DNA from 2 places in the Paenibacillus hubeiensis genome. Region 1 is predicted to be linked to the other one. Evidence: riboswitches for the same ligand, from Rfam matches in the RefSeq annotation. Region 1 holds a riboswitch; the other holds the start of a gene.
What was found. Region 1 has a riboswitch for glycine ahead of sdaAB (L-serine ammonia-lyase, iron-sulfur-dependent subunit beta). Riboswitches for the same ligand answer to the same signal wherever they lie in the genome.
Positions count from the first base shown of each region.

Region 1 (7,825 bases):
CGAATACCCTTTGACTGACCGTTTGGCGTCCCGAGTCAGGTCAACAATCGAGAGCACTTCGCTAATCCGCGATTTGGGCGCGCCCAAAATCCGGCGCAGGGCTTCCAAATTTTCGACCGCATTCAGATGCCCGTAATAGGACGGATATTCGACGAGCGAGCCCACACGCCGCAAAATGTCCATGCGATCCTTGCGGATGTCTTTATCAAAGATGCGAATGACGCCCTTCGTCGGCTTGATCAGGCCGAGCAGCATGCGGATCGTCGTTGTTTTGCCGGCGCCGTTCGGGCCGAGGAAACCGTAGATGTCTCCTTTTTTAATCGTCAAATCAAGTTCCCGGACCGCTGCGCGGTCGCGATATGTTTTCCACAGGTTGGCGGTTTGAATAATGTTTTCGCTCATGGTTTAATCACCTCGAAACCCATATTAAAGGCTCAAGGTTAAAAGCCGGGGTGCCCGAAGTTTAAGTTTAGTTTAAAAAACGCGTTCCCGGGGATGTCACTAGTTAACGCTGCTGTAGATATAAATCGCAACACCTTGCGCCGAACTTTCCACGCGCTTGCGCAGCCCCATTTCGCGAATGAGCAGATCGACGATGGATAAACCAAGCCCCGTTCCTCTGGTCTCGGACTCCTTCTGCATACCTGGGCCGGCATCACGCACCACGATGACCCGTTGACCCTTGATTTCTTCCGTGGCGATGCCGATGTACCGGCCTGCGGCTGCATGCCGCACCGCATTTTGAAACAGATTGTCCAGCACGCGCCTGAATCCCTGTTCATCCACGCGCCAAATCAAAGATTCGTCCGGCAGATCAATGTCGATCTCGAATTGCTCCCTCTCCCATACCGGATACCAGGATGCCGCCATTTCCCTCACGATACGCAAAACGTCCTTATCCTCCAGCTTCAGCGTATATTTTCCGCTCGCCAACAAATTGTAAGAGAGCATGTTGTCAATGAGTCCGCCCAGGTCGTCCATTTTAGCTTCCATTCGCATCAACGCACGGAGCCCGTTTTCGCTGAGCGCTTCCTTGTGCAAAGCATGCATATGGCCCCGGATGACGGTAAGCGGCGTGCGCAAATCATGGGAAAGCCCAGCCACAAGCCGCTTGCGCAGCTGTTCCTCTTCCCGCTCCCGGTGCCGGCTATCCGTTAGTTGGTGCACCATCTGATTAAACGATTCCTCCAGCTGGCCGATTTCATCTGATGCACGGACGTTGACAGGCAGCGGAATGCCTTCTTTGCCCGGATCCACCATCGCCGTTTGCAGCCGAATCAGCCGCTTGCGAATGCGGGCAAAGAACAGGACCGACATCAAGATAAAGAACAGGAACACGATGCCCATAAACGTAAGCAAATACAAAAACTCCCAAGGTTCGCTGCGCTGCATCTCCAACATATGTCGCGGCATCTCGATGACCATAAACCCCTGCCCTTTGTCCACATTCCCGCCGCCCACAAAAGCGACCGCCGTCAACGGGTCGCGGTAGGAAGCATCCTTCATGAACTGCAGCATGTCGGACGCTTCCCAGACAGCGGGAATAAGGGTAACTTCCGTTCGCTGTTCGCCAAGCATCCACTTCAATCGAGTCTCCGCTTTAGCTGCATTTTTCGTTACAGCCACTTCCACGCCGGTTCCCGGCAGAATTAGCTCGGTCTCCCCTTTGCCGTTAACCCGGTATATCGAAGACTCGGGATAATCGTCATGCAGCTTCCTTAGCCGTGCATCCACTTCCTTCGGGGGAACCCCGTCCAGCCTCCGACCTTCGCCGATCCACATTTTCCCGAATCCCGTTGCATCGCCATACGGAGTCTGGTCCACATGATGGTTTGTGTAGTTGGCAATGACGGCATATGTTACAGAAATGATTGGGAGGACGACCGGAACAAATAATACCGCACATAAAATGAGCAGAATATAACGGGACATCAAGGAACGCGTCCACCGGAGCTTGCGCACGTTCTCCGATTTGCCCTTTCGAGTCTGGCGGGGCGCTTCTACTGTAGTCCGTTTCCGCCAACGGCGAATCATGGTTTTTTCACGCGATATCCAACGCCGCGCACCGTTTGCAAAATCGTCGGATTCGCCGGATCGCGCTCCAGCTTCTCCCGCAGATGGCGAATATGCACCATTAACGTCTTGTCGCCGTCAAGGTAAGGTTCGTTCCATACCGCTTCGTAGATCTGCTCCTTGGTTCGGATCATGCCCATGTGCCGGAGCAGGTAGGCGAAGATGTGATACTGTTTTCCCGATAAAATAATCTCTTCTCCCGTTTCTTCATTGACGATCCGATGATCCTGCTCATGGATGGAGAGGTGCTCCAGCCTGATCGTTTGACCGGACGCCACTGCGGTACCCGACTTGCGCAACTGGACCTCGATTCGGGCGGCCAACTCATCCGGATGAAACGGTTTGGTCACGTAGTCGTCCGCGAATTCAAGCCCGTGCAGCTTGTCGTCAATCGACGTCCGGGCCGAAAGCATGACGATCGGGACCGCGGGATGTTCCTTTTTGAGTCGTTGCCCTACCGTGAATCCGTCCAATCCGGGCAGCATCACGTCGAGAATAATCAAGGAGCATCCATTTGCCGCCTCCGTGGCTCCTTCGCCGCTTGCGAGCCAAACGACGTCATATCCTCGTTCTTCAAGGTCATCCCTGACCCATGCGGAAATTTCGATGTCGTCCTCAATGTATAACAATTTTGGTTTCATGCGTATCATCGTTTCCTTTCTGCTTCTTTGAGGTAATATATCTCAATTATACCTAAACTGCCGATATCACGTCGGTTCATGTTCATTATGATTGGAGGAATGCATCACATGCTGCTGGAAGCCATCTATCACCAATCCAAACGCAATTGGGCCTATGCCTACGACAAAGATACGATTCGTCTCCGGCTTCGCGCCAAAAAAGACGATCTCACCGAGGCCCTTGCGCTGACCGGGGACAAATATGCCTGGGAAGAAACGAGAGCCTTGATTCCTTTAAGCAAGTATGCCTCCGATTCCATGTTTGATTACTTCGAAGGAGAGGTCAAGCCGCCCTATCATCGGCTGAAGTACGCCTTTTTGCTCAAAAGCGGGCAAGAGCAGATCTGGATGACCGAAACCGACTTTCAAGAGGAGGAGCCTGACGATCCCGGCCGCATGTTCCAGTTCCCGTACATACATCCCGGAGCCGTTTTTGAACCGCCGGATTGGGTCAAAGACGCCGTATTCTATCAAATATTCCCCGAACGATTCGCCAATGGCGATCCTTCCCGGAATCCGAAGGACATTGAACCATGGGGCAGCGAACCTACGCCTTTCAACTTTTTCGGCGGAGATTTGCAGGGTGTCATGGACCATCTCGATTATTTGAGCGAGCTCGGCATCACGGCCATCTATTTCACTCCGATTTTCCAAGCAACCACAAACCACAAGTACGATACGGAAGATTATCTGAAAGTGGATCGCCATTTCGGAGATGCGGAAACGATCAAACGCCTGGTGGAACAGTGCCATAAGCGCGGAATCAAGGTGCTCCTCGATGCGGTGTTCAACCATTCCGGCAAAACGTTCGCTCCCTTCGTCGACGTACAACAGAACGGGTCGAAATCCCGTTATGCGAACTGGTTTCACGTTCATGAGTTTCCCCTTGACGTGAAGGACGGCGTACCCACGTACGATACTTTCGGTTTTGAGCCGCATATGCCGAAGCTGAACACGGAAAATCCCGAGGTCAAGGAATATCTGCTCAAGGTCGCGGAGTATTGGATCAAGGATGTCGGAGCGGACGGATGGCGGCTGGACGTGGCCGACGAAGTCAACAATGCGTTCTGGCAGGATTTCCGGCGCGTGGTCAAGCAAGCCAACCCGGATGCCTACATTTTGGGCGAAGTGTGGAACGAAGCTTCGGCATGGCTGCAGGGCGACCAATTCGACGCCGCGATGAATTATCCGTTCACCGAAGCCGTTAACCGCTTTTTTGTGATGGGAAAGATGCATGCGGATCAATTCGTGCATGCCATGGCAAAACAATTGTCCAGATATGTACACCAGGCCAGCGAGGTTGCATTCAACCTGCTGGACAGCCACGATACGCCAAGGCTGCTCACGTTGGCTCAAGGGGATAAACGCAAGATGAAGCTGGCAGCCTTGTTCCAGTTCAGCTACATGGGAGCCCCCTGCATCTATTACGGGGATGAAATCGGTCTGGAGGGCGGGGGAGATCCCGAATGCCGCAGATGCATGGAATGGGACGAAGCGAAGCAAGATCGAGAGCTGCTGGACTTCTACAAAACAATCATTGCGCTTCGCCATGCCCATCCCGCCCTGCGTGCGAAAGGCAGCATCCGCTTCCCGCAAGCAAGCCCAGGCGGCAGCCAGCTGGTGCTGGAGCGGCAAAGCGACGAGGAACGCATTCTCGTGTTATTCAACCGCTCCGAAGAAACGGCCATGTTCGAGCTTGAAGCAGGCGAAGGAGAATGGGCCGATTTGTTGGAGAGCGACCACCGGATCGCCCTGGAAGGAGGCACGCTCGCCGTGGAGCTTCCCGCCTATGGATATGCCGTTCTGGGAACCACGCCGCTGAAACCCGAGTAAGTGCCCCATGCTCAAAAAAGCCGATGCGGCTCTTCCTATGGAAGAACTTGCATCGGCTTTTAAATATCGATGAAATCATGGCAATGACACCATTTCCGTCTACTCGGAAGGTTGTTCTTCTCCCGTTTGCAGTTCAGGCTCGGGCGCACGCTTCGCTTTCGGTCTGGCCAGCTTCTCCATCATTTTGCGCCCCGTCGGCGTCTGCGCCAAACCTCCCTGGGCCGTCTCGCGATGCCTGCTCGGCATGGCGCTGCCCACCTCCAGCATCACATCGATCACTTCGTCCGAAGGAATCGCGCTGCGCACGCCAGCCAGGGCCATATCCGCGGCAGCCAGTGCAGTCACGGCACCCAGCCCATTGCGGACGATGCAAGGGATCTCTACTAGCCCGGCCACCGGATCGCAGATCAGGCCCAGCGTATTTTTGAGCGCAAGACCGACTGCATGCACGACCTGCTCCGGCGTGCCTCCGCGCAGCTCCACCATTGCGCCTGCTGCCATGCCGATCGCTGAGCCCACTTCAGCCTGGCAGCCCCCTTCGGCTCCCGAGATGAAGGAATTGTTGGCAATGACGTATCCGATGGCTCCGGCACAGAACAAACCATTGACCAAATGCTCGTCATTCCAGCCAAACCGCTCCTGGGCGCTAATGAACACGCCGGGGATAATGCCGCAGGAACCCGCCGTCGGCGTCGCCACGATGCGTCCCATGGAGGCATTCACCTCGGATACGCACAGCGCATAGGCCATTGCAAGCGCAGAAGCATCACCCGAGCAGGTTTCTCCGCTGCGAATGTACGCGGCCATCTTTTTGCCGTCTCCGCCCGTCAATCCGCTGCGCGAAGTGGTGTCCTCCGTCAGTCCTTTACGCACAGCCTCCTTCATCACCTGATAATATTCCGACATTTGCCGCACAACGTCCGTTTCCGGGACATTGGTTTCCTTTACCTGCTCCTCGACCATAAGCTGCGCAATCGACTTGGATTCGGCCGTGCAGATGGCGCTCAGCTCGTGCAAATGTTTAAACCGCATCGTGACCCACCCCTCTCTTCAAATCAATGACCCGAACGTCCAGCATATGTTCCAGGGTACGCAATCGGTTCAGCATCTCCGCATTTGGCGGACCGTCCATCTCCATCGCCGTCAACGCTTCGCCGTCGCGGGCTTTGCGGTCTACCTGCATGTAACCGATGTTCACGCCGGAGGAACTGACCGTTGACGTCACCGAGGCAAGGACGCCGGCCTTGTCGGAATGGCGCAGGACCAATGTAGGGAATTCGCCGCTGATCTGCACGCGGAAATCGTTCAGCGCGTGCACCGATACGCTGCCGCCGCCGATGGAGGCACCAACCAGCGAGCATTGGCGTTCGCCGTGCCGCAGTTCGATCTTGACGGTATTCGGATGCGGGGCAGGCAGGCCGCTCGTATAGAATTCGACATCCATTCCGGCTTCTTCCGCATATCGCTCCGCATCCGGAATGCGCGGATCGTCGGTTGCATAGTCGAGAAGGCCGCCGATCAGCGCAAGATCGGTGCCATGGCCCTGATACGTATCCGCAAACGAGCCGTACAACGTTAACCGCGCCCGCTCGGGCATAAAGCCGAGCCATTGGCGCGCAATTCGGCCGAGCCTTGCCGCTCCTGCCGTATGTGAACTGGATGGCCCCGTCATAGACGGGCCAATAATTGAAAACACATCTTTGAAACGCATCCTGCACCCCTCCATGTAACTGCCCCGCCGACTCCATCATGTCCGAATCCAAGGCATCCATATTTTCACTATGCTTCCTTATAAACACACCAAAAAGGACAGAGAAGGGCCTTTAGCCCTCTCTCTGTCCTCGATGCCTGAGAGTTTCATGATGTTGGTCGATTGTTCGACCCCATCATTTACCCCTTGGGCGGCGCCATGTCATGGCACACTCTCCAGAGCTGCGTCCAACGATGGTACATTTACCTGAGAGATTAACGTTCGTGCCGGGTGCACGCCGCTTGCTCCTTCGGTGCCCGAAGCGGCCGCATGAATGTTTATTCAGCCTGTCCGGGTCTCTCCCACTCGTCATCATTCGCTATATAGGTCATAATCGATAAGTCATGTTCTTGTTCACACATATTACTTACTCATCTTGGTCATTCATATAACAGATTAAACTTCAACACACTTTATGTCAATAAAATTAACGTATTATTACCATACTCGGACGAGTGCCAGATAAACGGGTGCATGATATCGCAAATCCCGGCTGAGAGGCCAATAATGTTTGGAGACGTTGTACATATATACATTGAGATTCTCCATATATTTATATGCATCCTTTTATGGTATTGTTCGGTGATTAACAGTCTCCCTATCCAACTAGATCAAGTTCGAAGCCTGTCGAAACCAATCCTTCACGGCATTAGCCTGGTCATGTTCCAGGAAAACCGCTCTAAAGCCGCTTCGATTCACCATAAGCTTGGCCCGAACGGATAGCAAGGACTTGCTTCGCTGTCCGGTCGTGGCAGCGGTGTTCACCGTAACGACATGGGGCCTGCGCATTAATGCCGTTCTGCGGGATATGGTCCGGTGACGAAGCGTCAGCTGCTTGCCTTGAATGCTCATCCCTTCATCCTTGAAGCATCCGTATCCCCAAACGGCACATAAGGGCACGAAGAGAAACAGCAGCGCGCCGGCCTGGCCCAGAAATACGGTTCCCGCCGTTCCCAGCACGGCCGCACCCAGCAGTTTCCAGCGCAGGAACAACCAGCGGGCTCGATCCGGAGGGCGGCTGGCAGGTGTGTGCATTTCGAATTGCGGAACGATTCGGGCAAGCAGTTCATTCACATCGCGAACCGGCAGCAGCGGATGCAGCATCATTTTTTTCTCCATCTCCGAAGTCAAGACATATATCTCCACCTCGGCATAACCAAATGGCTGTCGCAGCAACCCCTCTTTGACCTCCACAGCCTGTACCTTACGGGGAGAAAACACATGCTTTCTCCGGTCGAGCAGACCGGAAACGATGGCAATGTTTCCGCCTTCCTGCTCCACGGTGAACCCGGCATACTTGATCGTAAACAGCACGGCTGACAAGATCCATGCCAGCAAAAACATGACGGGCACAAGTCCGAGCCACCAAATTACGGGCAGCCGTCCGGCCTGTTCAACCAGGTTGCTGTAAAAGTGATCCGGAAGCAGGTCATCTGCGAATGAATAGACCCCTGCACCGAAAACCACGACAAGCGGCAGATTCATCGTT
Region 1 covers NZ_JAVYAE020000015.1:93,511-101,335, reverse strand. Annotated here, with positions in the region: gene RSX24_RS26695 (ABC transporter ATP-binding protein) at 1-402, opposite strand, end outside; gene RSX24_RS26690 (HAMP domain-containing sensor histidine kinase) at 502-2,034, opposite strand; gene RSX24_RS26685 (response regulator transcription factor) at 2,031-2,714, opposite strand; gene RSX24_RS26680 (alpha-glycosidase) at 2,823-4,586, shown strand; gene sdaAA (L-serine ammonia-lyase, iron-sulfur-dependent, subunit alpha) at 4,686-5,618, opposite strand; gene sdaAB (L-serine ammonia-lyase, iron-sulfur-dependent subunit beta) at 5,608-6,297, opposite strand; glycine riboswitch at 6,420-6,518, opposite strand; glycine riboswitch at 6,523-6,651, opposite strand; gene RSX24_RS26665 (PH domain-containing protein) at 6,943-7,825, opposite strand, start outside.

Region 2 (7,825 bases), on a different contig from region 1:
GCACCATCGTACCGCCCGTATAACCGATCAGCAATGGCAGCAAATATTTGATCATCGGATCAACGAGCTGCGCAAAATCGGCGTTAGGGAACCAACCCTTCGGTATGAATAAAGCCGTGATCAAGCCCCATGCGATAAATGCACCCATGTTCGGCATAACCATGCCGCTCAGGAAACGTCCGAACTTTTGCACGCCTACCCGCAGTCCTTCGGCTTTCCCGGACTTTGCGTCCACTGAACTCATATTGATAACCTCCTCAACATGTTAAACCTTGACTCGACTGAACATATCAACACGCAGTTCAGATGAATAAAGGTACAAATCTTGTATTCGTGATTTTCAAGTTCATACTAAATGAAAACGGTATCCCTTACAACGAAATGAAAATCAACTCCCGTCATGAACGTTGATGACAAGATTTAAATTGGATCTGTTTTGCGTTGTCGCAAGTTCAACAGTAACGTACCGATTCCTTCTATGTATCATGCCCAATCATAGCCCTGGCTTATTAAAACAAGAATGCATAATATAAAAAAACAGTGTTTTTTAAGAGGCACAAGAGATACACCCTTTCAGACTTTCCCCTTAAACAACGCAAAAAAGCCAAGCGGCAGCTTGGCCGCATCGGCTTTTCAAACCCATGAAATATACACTTTTATTTTCAGTAATAATACGTAAATTAGTGCAAACGATTATTCTTCGGTATGCTTCCGGTAGGCATCCGCGTCCAGCAGCCCTGACAGCGCCGCGCTCAAATCGCCGTCCACGCGGATTTCAACCATCCAGCCTTCTTCATAAGGAGAAGTGTTGACCAGCTCCGGCGCCTCTTGCAGCGCCTCGTTTACGGCCACAACGATTCCTCCCACGGGCGCAAACAAATCCGAAACCGTCTTTACGGATTCGATCGTTCCAATGCCTGCCTCCGCTTGCACATTCGAGTCAAGGTCAGGCAGTTCAACAAACACAATGTCACCCAGCTGATGCTGCGCGAATTCGGTTATGCCTATACGCACAGTATTTTCACCGACGGTTTGCACCCATTCGTGTTCTTCACTGTACAGGAAATCGTTTCTCAATTCGCTCATTTGGTTATCCGCCTCGCTTTTTCATTAGTGGAGTGCATGCGTTCCTTGACCTTCCCTTTTTCCCAAAACATAGCGTATGACATGTCGGCCATAAATGTCAATATACCTAACAATATATTCTTTTCACCCTCCAAAAAGTGACATCCTTTTTATAGGCATTCAATCATATACTGGATATGGAATCGCTACCTTGTCGGAAACACGAACATTAAAAGGAGATAGAAAACAAATATTCGCTTTTATTCTCTATTCTTATGATATAGTTCTTGACACAAATAGCTTTAACGCGTTTTAATTGAGGGGAGAAACAACTGACAGAAGCAATATTCGCGGATGAACGTAAAGGGAGAGATCGCCCCGTCCCGCTTCGGGATCGTGTGGTGGCGCCGAAGGAGTAAACCCCCGACAAGCGGCGGGTGAATCTCTCAGGCAAAAGGACTTTTACGGGACGCAACTCTGGAGAGCATCCATTCGCCCAAGAAGGGCGTTTTGATCACCCAAGGGGAAACCTGACGCAATCTGCGCCGGGGTAACTCTCAGGTACCAAGGACAGAGCCCAGGAATTCAGCATGCTGCCGCATGCCGGTTCTTTGGCCTGTCCTTTTCCTTTTTCCCAAAAAAACGAAAACAGTGCATAAGAATCCTGCATAAGGCAGCTTCCTCATGACGTATAGACCATCCCTTTTTCGCGGTTTCGTTTCACAATCGGCCCTTCCGGCGGCCTAAAACGAGGTGATATGATGTCCGATTTGTTAAGAACCCCTCTCTTCCCGCATTATCAGCAATTCGAAGGCGTGCGCTGCATCGATTTTGGCGGCTGGGAACTGCCCGTGCAGTTCAGCGGCATCCAGAAAGAGCATGAGGCCGTGCGCGAACGTGCAGGATTGTTTGATGTATCCCACATGGGTGAATTCATAGTCCAAGGCGAACAGGCCGAGGCCTTTTTGCAGCAAATGACGACCAATGACGTGACATTGCTGGTTCCCGGGCAAGCCCAGTACACATTGATGTGTTATCCGAGTGGCGGGGTCGTCGATGACCTGCTCATCTACAAACTGGAAGAACAGCGCTATATGCTGGTCGTCAACGCCTCCAATATCGAAAAGGATTGGGTATGGCTGCAAGAGCACATCATTGTCGGTGTTGAGATGAGCAACGTATCCGAAGAGACCGCGCTTTTGGCGCTGCAAGGCCCGCTGGCTGCCGATATTCTGGCCAAAGTCACAACGGGTACGAATCTCGGCGACATCGAGCCGTTCCGGTTTGTCCGCGATGCCGACGTATGCGGCGTTACGCTCCTGCTCTCGCGCACGGGTTACACGGGCGAAGATGGATTCGAGCTCTACGTCCCGGCCGATCAGGCCGCCCGGATCTGGGAAGGACTGCTGCAAGCCGGAGCAACGCACGGACTGATTCCTGCCGGACTTGGCGCAAGGGATACGCTGCGCTTTGAAGCAAGATTGCCGTTGTACGGACAAGAGCTGTCCGCGACCATTTCTCCGCTTGAAGCCGGGCTTGGCATGTTCGTGAAATGGAATGCCGGACCGTTTATCGGTCAGGAAGCGCTGCTGCAGCAAAAGAACGAAGGCCCTGCTCGCAAGCTGGTTGGCATTGAAGTGCTGGAGCGCGGAATTCCCCGGCCGCACTATCCGATCTATGCGGATGGCGTACAGATCGGCGAAGTGACGACCGGCACCCAATCCCCTACGCTGAAGCGCAATCTGGGGCTCGCCCTGATCGACAGCAGGTATGCTGCGCTGGGTACTCCGCTTGAGATCGGGATTCGCAGCAAAACATTGAAAGCCGAGGTCGTCAAAACCCCTTTTTACAAACGGACGCGCGCACCAAAGACACCTGATGCAAAAGAGACCATCCAAGGAGCTGATCTAACATGACCAAGCACCGTTACATCCCGATGACCGAGCAGGATCAGAACGCCATGCTGGCAACGGTTGGCGTGGATACGATCGACGACCTGTTCCGCGACATTCCCGAAGACATTCGTTTCCAGGGCGAACTGCCCGTTTCTTCCCGGCTCGACGAACACGCGCTGAGTCGCCATATGGCCAAACAGGCCGGAGCTAACGCCCATTTCGATACACACGCCAGCTTTCTTGGCGCCGGCATTTACGATCATCACATTCCTTCCGTCATCAATCACGTCATCTCGCGATCCGAATTTTACACAGCTTACACACCATATCAACCGGAAATCAGCCAAGGGGAGCTGCAAGCGATCTTTGAATTCCAGTCATACATCTGTGAGTTGACCGGCATGGCCGTTGCCAATGCCAGCATGTATGACGGCGCTACAGCCTTTGCGGAAGCCGGGAATCTGGCTGCTGCGGCCACCCGCCGCAAGCAGCTGATCGTGTCCAGCACAGTGCATCCCGAGTCCCGCCAAGTCCTGAAAGCATATGCTCACGGCCTTAATCTGGAGATCGTCGAGATTGGCCACAAAGACGGCGTGACCGACTGGGATGCCCTGCAAGCCGCCGTATCCGGGGACACCGCTGCCGTCATGATTCAAAGCCCCAACTTCTTCGGAGCTCTGGAACATGTAAAACAGGCCGCAGACCTCGTGCATGCGCACAAAGGCCTGCTCGTCGTTAGCGCGAACCCGCTGTCGCTTGGCCTGCTTGAAGCTCCCGGCAAGCTTGGCGCCGACATCGTCGTCGGCGACGCGCAGCCGCTTGGCATCGCCGCTTCGCTCGGCGGACCGACTTGCGGATATTTCGCCGTATCCCAGGCTCACATGCGCCGCATTCCCGGACGCATCGTCGGCCAGACGACCGACCGCAGCGGCAAACGCGGTTTTGTGCTGACGCTGCAAGCCCGCGAGCAGCACATTCGCCGCGAGAAGGCGACGTCCAACATCTGCTCGAATCAAGCGCTGCTTGCCCTTAGCGCCTCCGTCTACATGTCCACCATGGGCAGACAAGGCATGATCGACGTGGCCGACCTGAATGTTCAGAAGAGCCATTATGCCCGCCGGATTCTGCAAGCCATTCCGGGCGTGAGCATTGCATTTTCCACACCTACGTTTAATGAATTTGTCATTCGGCTGCCGGAAGGAACGAATATCGAAGCACTGCAGTTGAAATGGCTCAAGGAAGGTTTTATCGGCGGTTATGATCTGGGGCGCCATTATCCGGAACTGGCCGGACATCTGCTGATTGCCGTAACCGAACGCCGCAGCAAAGAAGAGATCGACGAATTCGCACGTGTACTGGAGGGATCGCTGTGACGCAGGAGACAACAACGCAAACAACGCAAACCGGAACGAAATCCGCAGTTCAAGACATAAACGGAAATAACAGGGATGCCAACACAGAAACCGCGATAAACCCCGCCGCCAACGTCACTCCCGAGCAATCGCTTATTTTTGAGTTGAGCAGCCCCGGGCGCGTCGCCTATTCCCTGCCGGAATGCGATGTGCCAAGGCAAGAGATCGAATCCCTGATTCCCCGGGAAATGCTTCGCTCCGAAGCAGCCGCATTGCCTGAGGTTTACGAAGTGGATGTCATCCGGCATTACACCGCCCTTTCCCGTCGCAACTTCGGCGTGGATAACGGCTTCTACCCGTTAGGATCGTGCACGATGAAATACAATCCAAAAATCAACGAAGACGTCGCCCGATACAGCGGCTTTGCCAAAATCCACCCCTATCAGCACGAATCCAGCATCCAAGGGGCGCTTGAACTGCTGTACACGCTGCAAAACGACCTTGCCGGCCTGACCGGCATGGATGCCGTAACCCTTCAACCTGCCGCTGGCGCGCATGGCGAATGGACGGGGCTGATGATGATTCGGGCCTATCACGAAAGCCGGGGCGAAACGCGCACCAAAGTCATCGTGCCGGATTCCTCCCACGGCACCAACCCGGCCAGCGCTACCGTTGCCGGCTTCGAGACCGTAACCATCCCTTCCCGTTCGGATGGGCTCGTCGATCTGGACGCCTTGCGCACAGCCGTCGGCAGCGATACGGCGGCTCTGATGCTGACCAATCCGAATACGCTTGGCCTGTTCGAAAAGGACATTCAGGAAATTGCCTCGATCGTGCATGAGGCCGGCGGCTTGCTCTATTACGACGGCGCAAATTCCAATGCCATCATGGGCATCGCCCGGCCTGGCGACATGGGCTTCGACGTCGTGCATCTCAATTTGCATAAAACGATGAGCACTCCACATGGCGGCGGCGGTCCTGGAGCCGGTCCGGTTGGCGTGAAAAGTCTGCTTGTTCCGTTCCTGCCAAAACCTGTCGTCATACGCGATGATGAAGGCCGATATACGCTTGATCATGCCGGGGACCAATCGATCGGTCGGGTCAAAGCATTTTACGGCAACTTCGGCATCTTGGTACGCGCATATGCTTACATCCGCACCTACGGGCCGGAAGGCTTGCGCCGCGTTTCCGAATGCGCCGTTCTCAACGCCAATTACATGATGGCCCGGCTCGCTCCTTATTACGAGATTCCGTATCCGGGGGTGTGCAAGCACGAATTCGTCATGTCGGGACGCGGCCTCAAGCAATACGGCGTACGCACGCTTGACGTCGCCAAACGTTTGCTCGATTTCGGTTACCATCCGCCAACGGTATACTTCCCATTGAATGTGGAGGAGTGCATCATGATCGAACCGACCGAGACGGAAAGCAAGGAAACGCTTGACGGTTTCATCGATACGATGATCCGCATCGCGAAGGAAGCTGAGGAAACGCCGGAGGTCGTGCTCAATGCACCCTACAGCACGCCTGTGACCCGTCTCGACGAAACAACTGCTGCACGCAAGCCTGTGTTGAACTGCGCCTGCAGTTGATCAGGCCATAACAAAAAGCCGCACAAGGTTATCGACAACCGTGTGCGGCTTTCTTGGCCGGCATTTGCAATCGAGGAAAAAAAGCCGGCATCCGCTTTACGCAGACACCGGCATCCATATGCTGCATCGCTGCAGCCCCTTCAATCGGAAAAAGAAAAGACCCTTAAACATCGGGGAAACCCCGAACCCAGTGATGCTTAGATGCTTTTAACCAGTTCAACCACTTGCTCAGCGGTTTGCATATCCAGTGCTTTGGCAGCAAGTTCCTGCATCTCGGCACGGGACAATTTCGTGATCTGACTGCGAGCTGGCAGAATGGAGGTTGCGCTCATGCTGAACTCATCCAGTCCAAGACCAAGCAGCAACGGAATTGCCGTTTCGTCTCCAGCCATCTCTCCACACATGCCAGCCCATTTTCCTTCACGATGCGCCGCATCGATGACCATTTTGACCAAACGCAAAATAGCAGGATTGTATGGTTGGTACAGGTAAGAGACACGTTCGTTCATACGGTCAGCAGCCATGGTGTATTGAATCAGATCGTTCGTTCCGATACTGAAGAAATCAACCTCTTTGGCAAATTGATCCGCAAGAACTGCAGTCGAAGGGATTTCGACCATGATACCGAGTTGGATGCTGTCGGAAACAGCAATCCCTTCAGCTACCAGCTTATCCTTCTCTTCGAGCAGGACGGCTTTTGCTTCACGGAACTCGCCGAGCGTGGCGATCATCGGGAACATGATGCGCAGGTTCCCGTGCACGCTGGCGCGCAGCAAAGCACGAAGCTGTGTACGGAAAATATCTTGACGGTCCAGACACAGACGAATCGCGCGGAAGCCTAAGAATGGATTCATTTCTTTCGGCAGGTCAAGGTAAGGAAGCTCCTTGTCTCCACCGATGTCGAGCGTGCGGACAACGACAGGTTTGCCTTCCATTTTTTCGAGCACCGTTTTGTACGCATTGTACTGAACGTCCTCGGAAGGAAGTTTGTCTCTGCCCATGTACAGGAACTCGGTACGGTACAGGCCTACGCCTTCGCCGCCGTTTTCCAATACGCCGGCAACATCGTTTGGCGTACCGATGTTTGCCGCCAATTCAACGTGCACGCCATCCACCGTCACGGTTGGTTCGTCACGCAATTTTCTCCACTCGGCGCGTTGTGCGTCGTATTGTTCCTGTTTGGAACGATACTCGGCGACTACGTCATCCGAAGGATTTACGAGCACATGTCCGTCCAGGCCGTCAACGATGATCAAATCACCGTGTTTGGCCTGGGTCAGGATGTCCTTGGTTCCCACAACCGCAGGAATTTCCAGGGAGCGTGCCATGATTGCCGAGTGGGACGTGCGTCCGCCAATGTTTGTGGCAAAGCCTTTAACATATTTGCGGTTCAACTGAGCCGTGTCGGAAGGCGTCAAATCCTCCGCAAGCACGATCACTTCCTCACTGATTTCGGCAGGGCTCATGAATTCGATGCCCAGCAGGTGGTTCAGCACACGCTTCGTTACGTCGCGCATGTCTGCTGCACGTTCCTGCAGGTAAGCACTTTTCATGTTTTCGAACATTTCGATAAATTGGGAAGCCGTTTCGTTCAATGCAAACTCTGCACTGACCATTTCCTCCGCAATTTTCGCTTTGACCGGATCAATCAGTTCCGGGTCGTTCAGAATGAGCAAATGCGAAGCGAAAATTTCCGCTTTTTTCTCGCCAAGCTCTTGCATCGTGCGCTCTTTGATCGCTTCGAGCTCAGCTTGGGATTTCCCCAAAGCCGAGTCGAGTTTAGCGATCTCTGCGTCAACATCGGTAATTTGACGTTTCTCTACAGAGTAATCGGGATGCTCCAAGATAAACGCCTTGGCGATGGCAATGCCCGCCGAAGCCGCGATCCCGGAAACATTAAGCATGGATTTCGCCCAGCCCT
Region 2 covers NZ_JAVYAE020000005.1:287,179-295,003, forward strand. Annotated here, with positions in the region: gene RSX24_RS16530 (PTS mannitol transporter subunit IIBC) at 1-244, opposite strand, end outside; gene gcvH (glycine cleavage system protein GcvH) at 694-1,086, opposite strand; glycine riboswitch at 1,420-1,537, shown strand; glycine riboswitch at 1,541-1,641, shown strand; gene gcvT (glycine cleavage system aminomethyltransferase GcvT) at 1,827-2,981, shown strand; gene gcvPA (aminomethyl-transferring glycine dehydrogenase subunit GcvPA) at 2,978-4,333, shown strand; gene gcvPB (aminomethyl-transferring glycine dehydrogenase subunit GcvPB) at 4,429-5,904, shown strand; gene ptsP (phosphoenolpyruvate--protein phosphotransferase) at 6,102-7,808, opposite strand; gene RSX24_RS16560 (HPr family phosphocarrier protein) at 7,801-7,825, opposite strand, start outside.
Region 2: it holds a riboswitch for glycine, as region 1 does, so the genes downstream of both, gcvT (glycine cleavage system aminomethyltransferase GcvT) here and sdaAB (L-serine ammonia-lyase, iron-sulfur-dependent subunit beta) in region 1, are expected to answer to the same signal.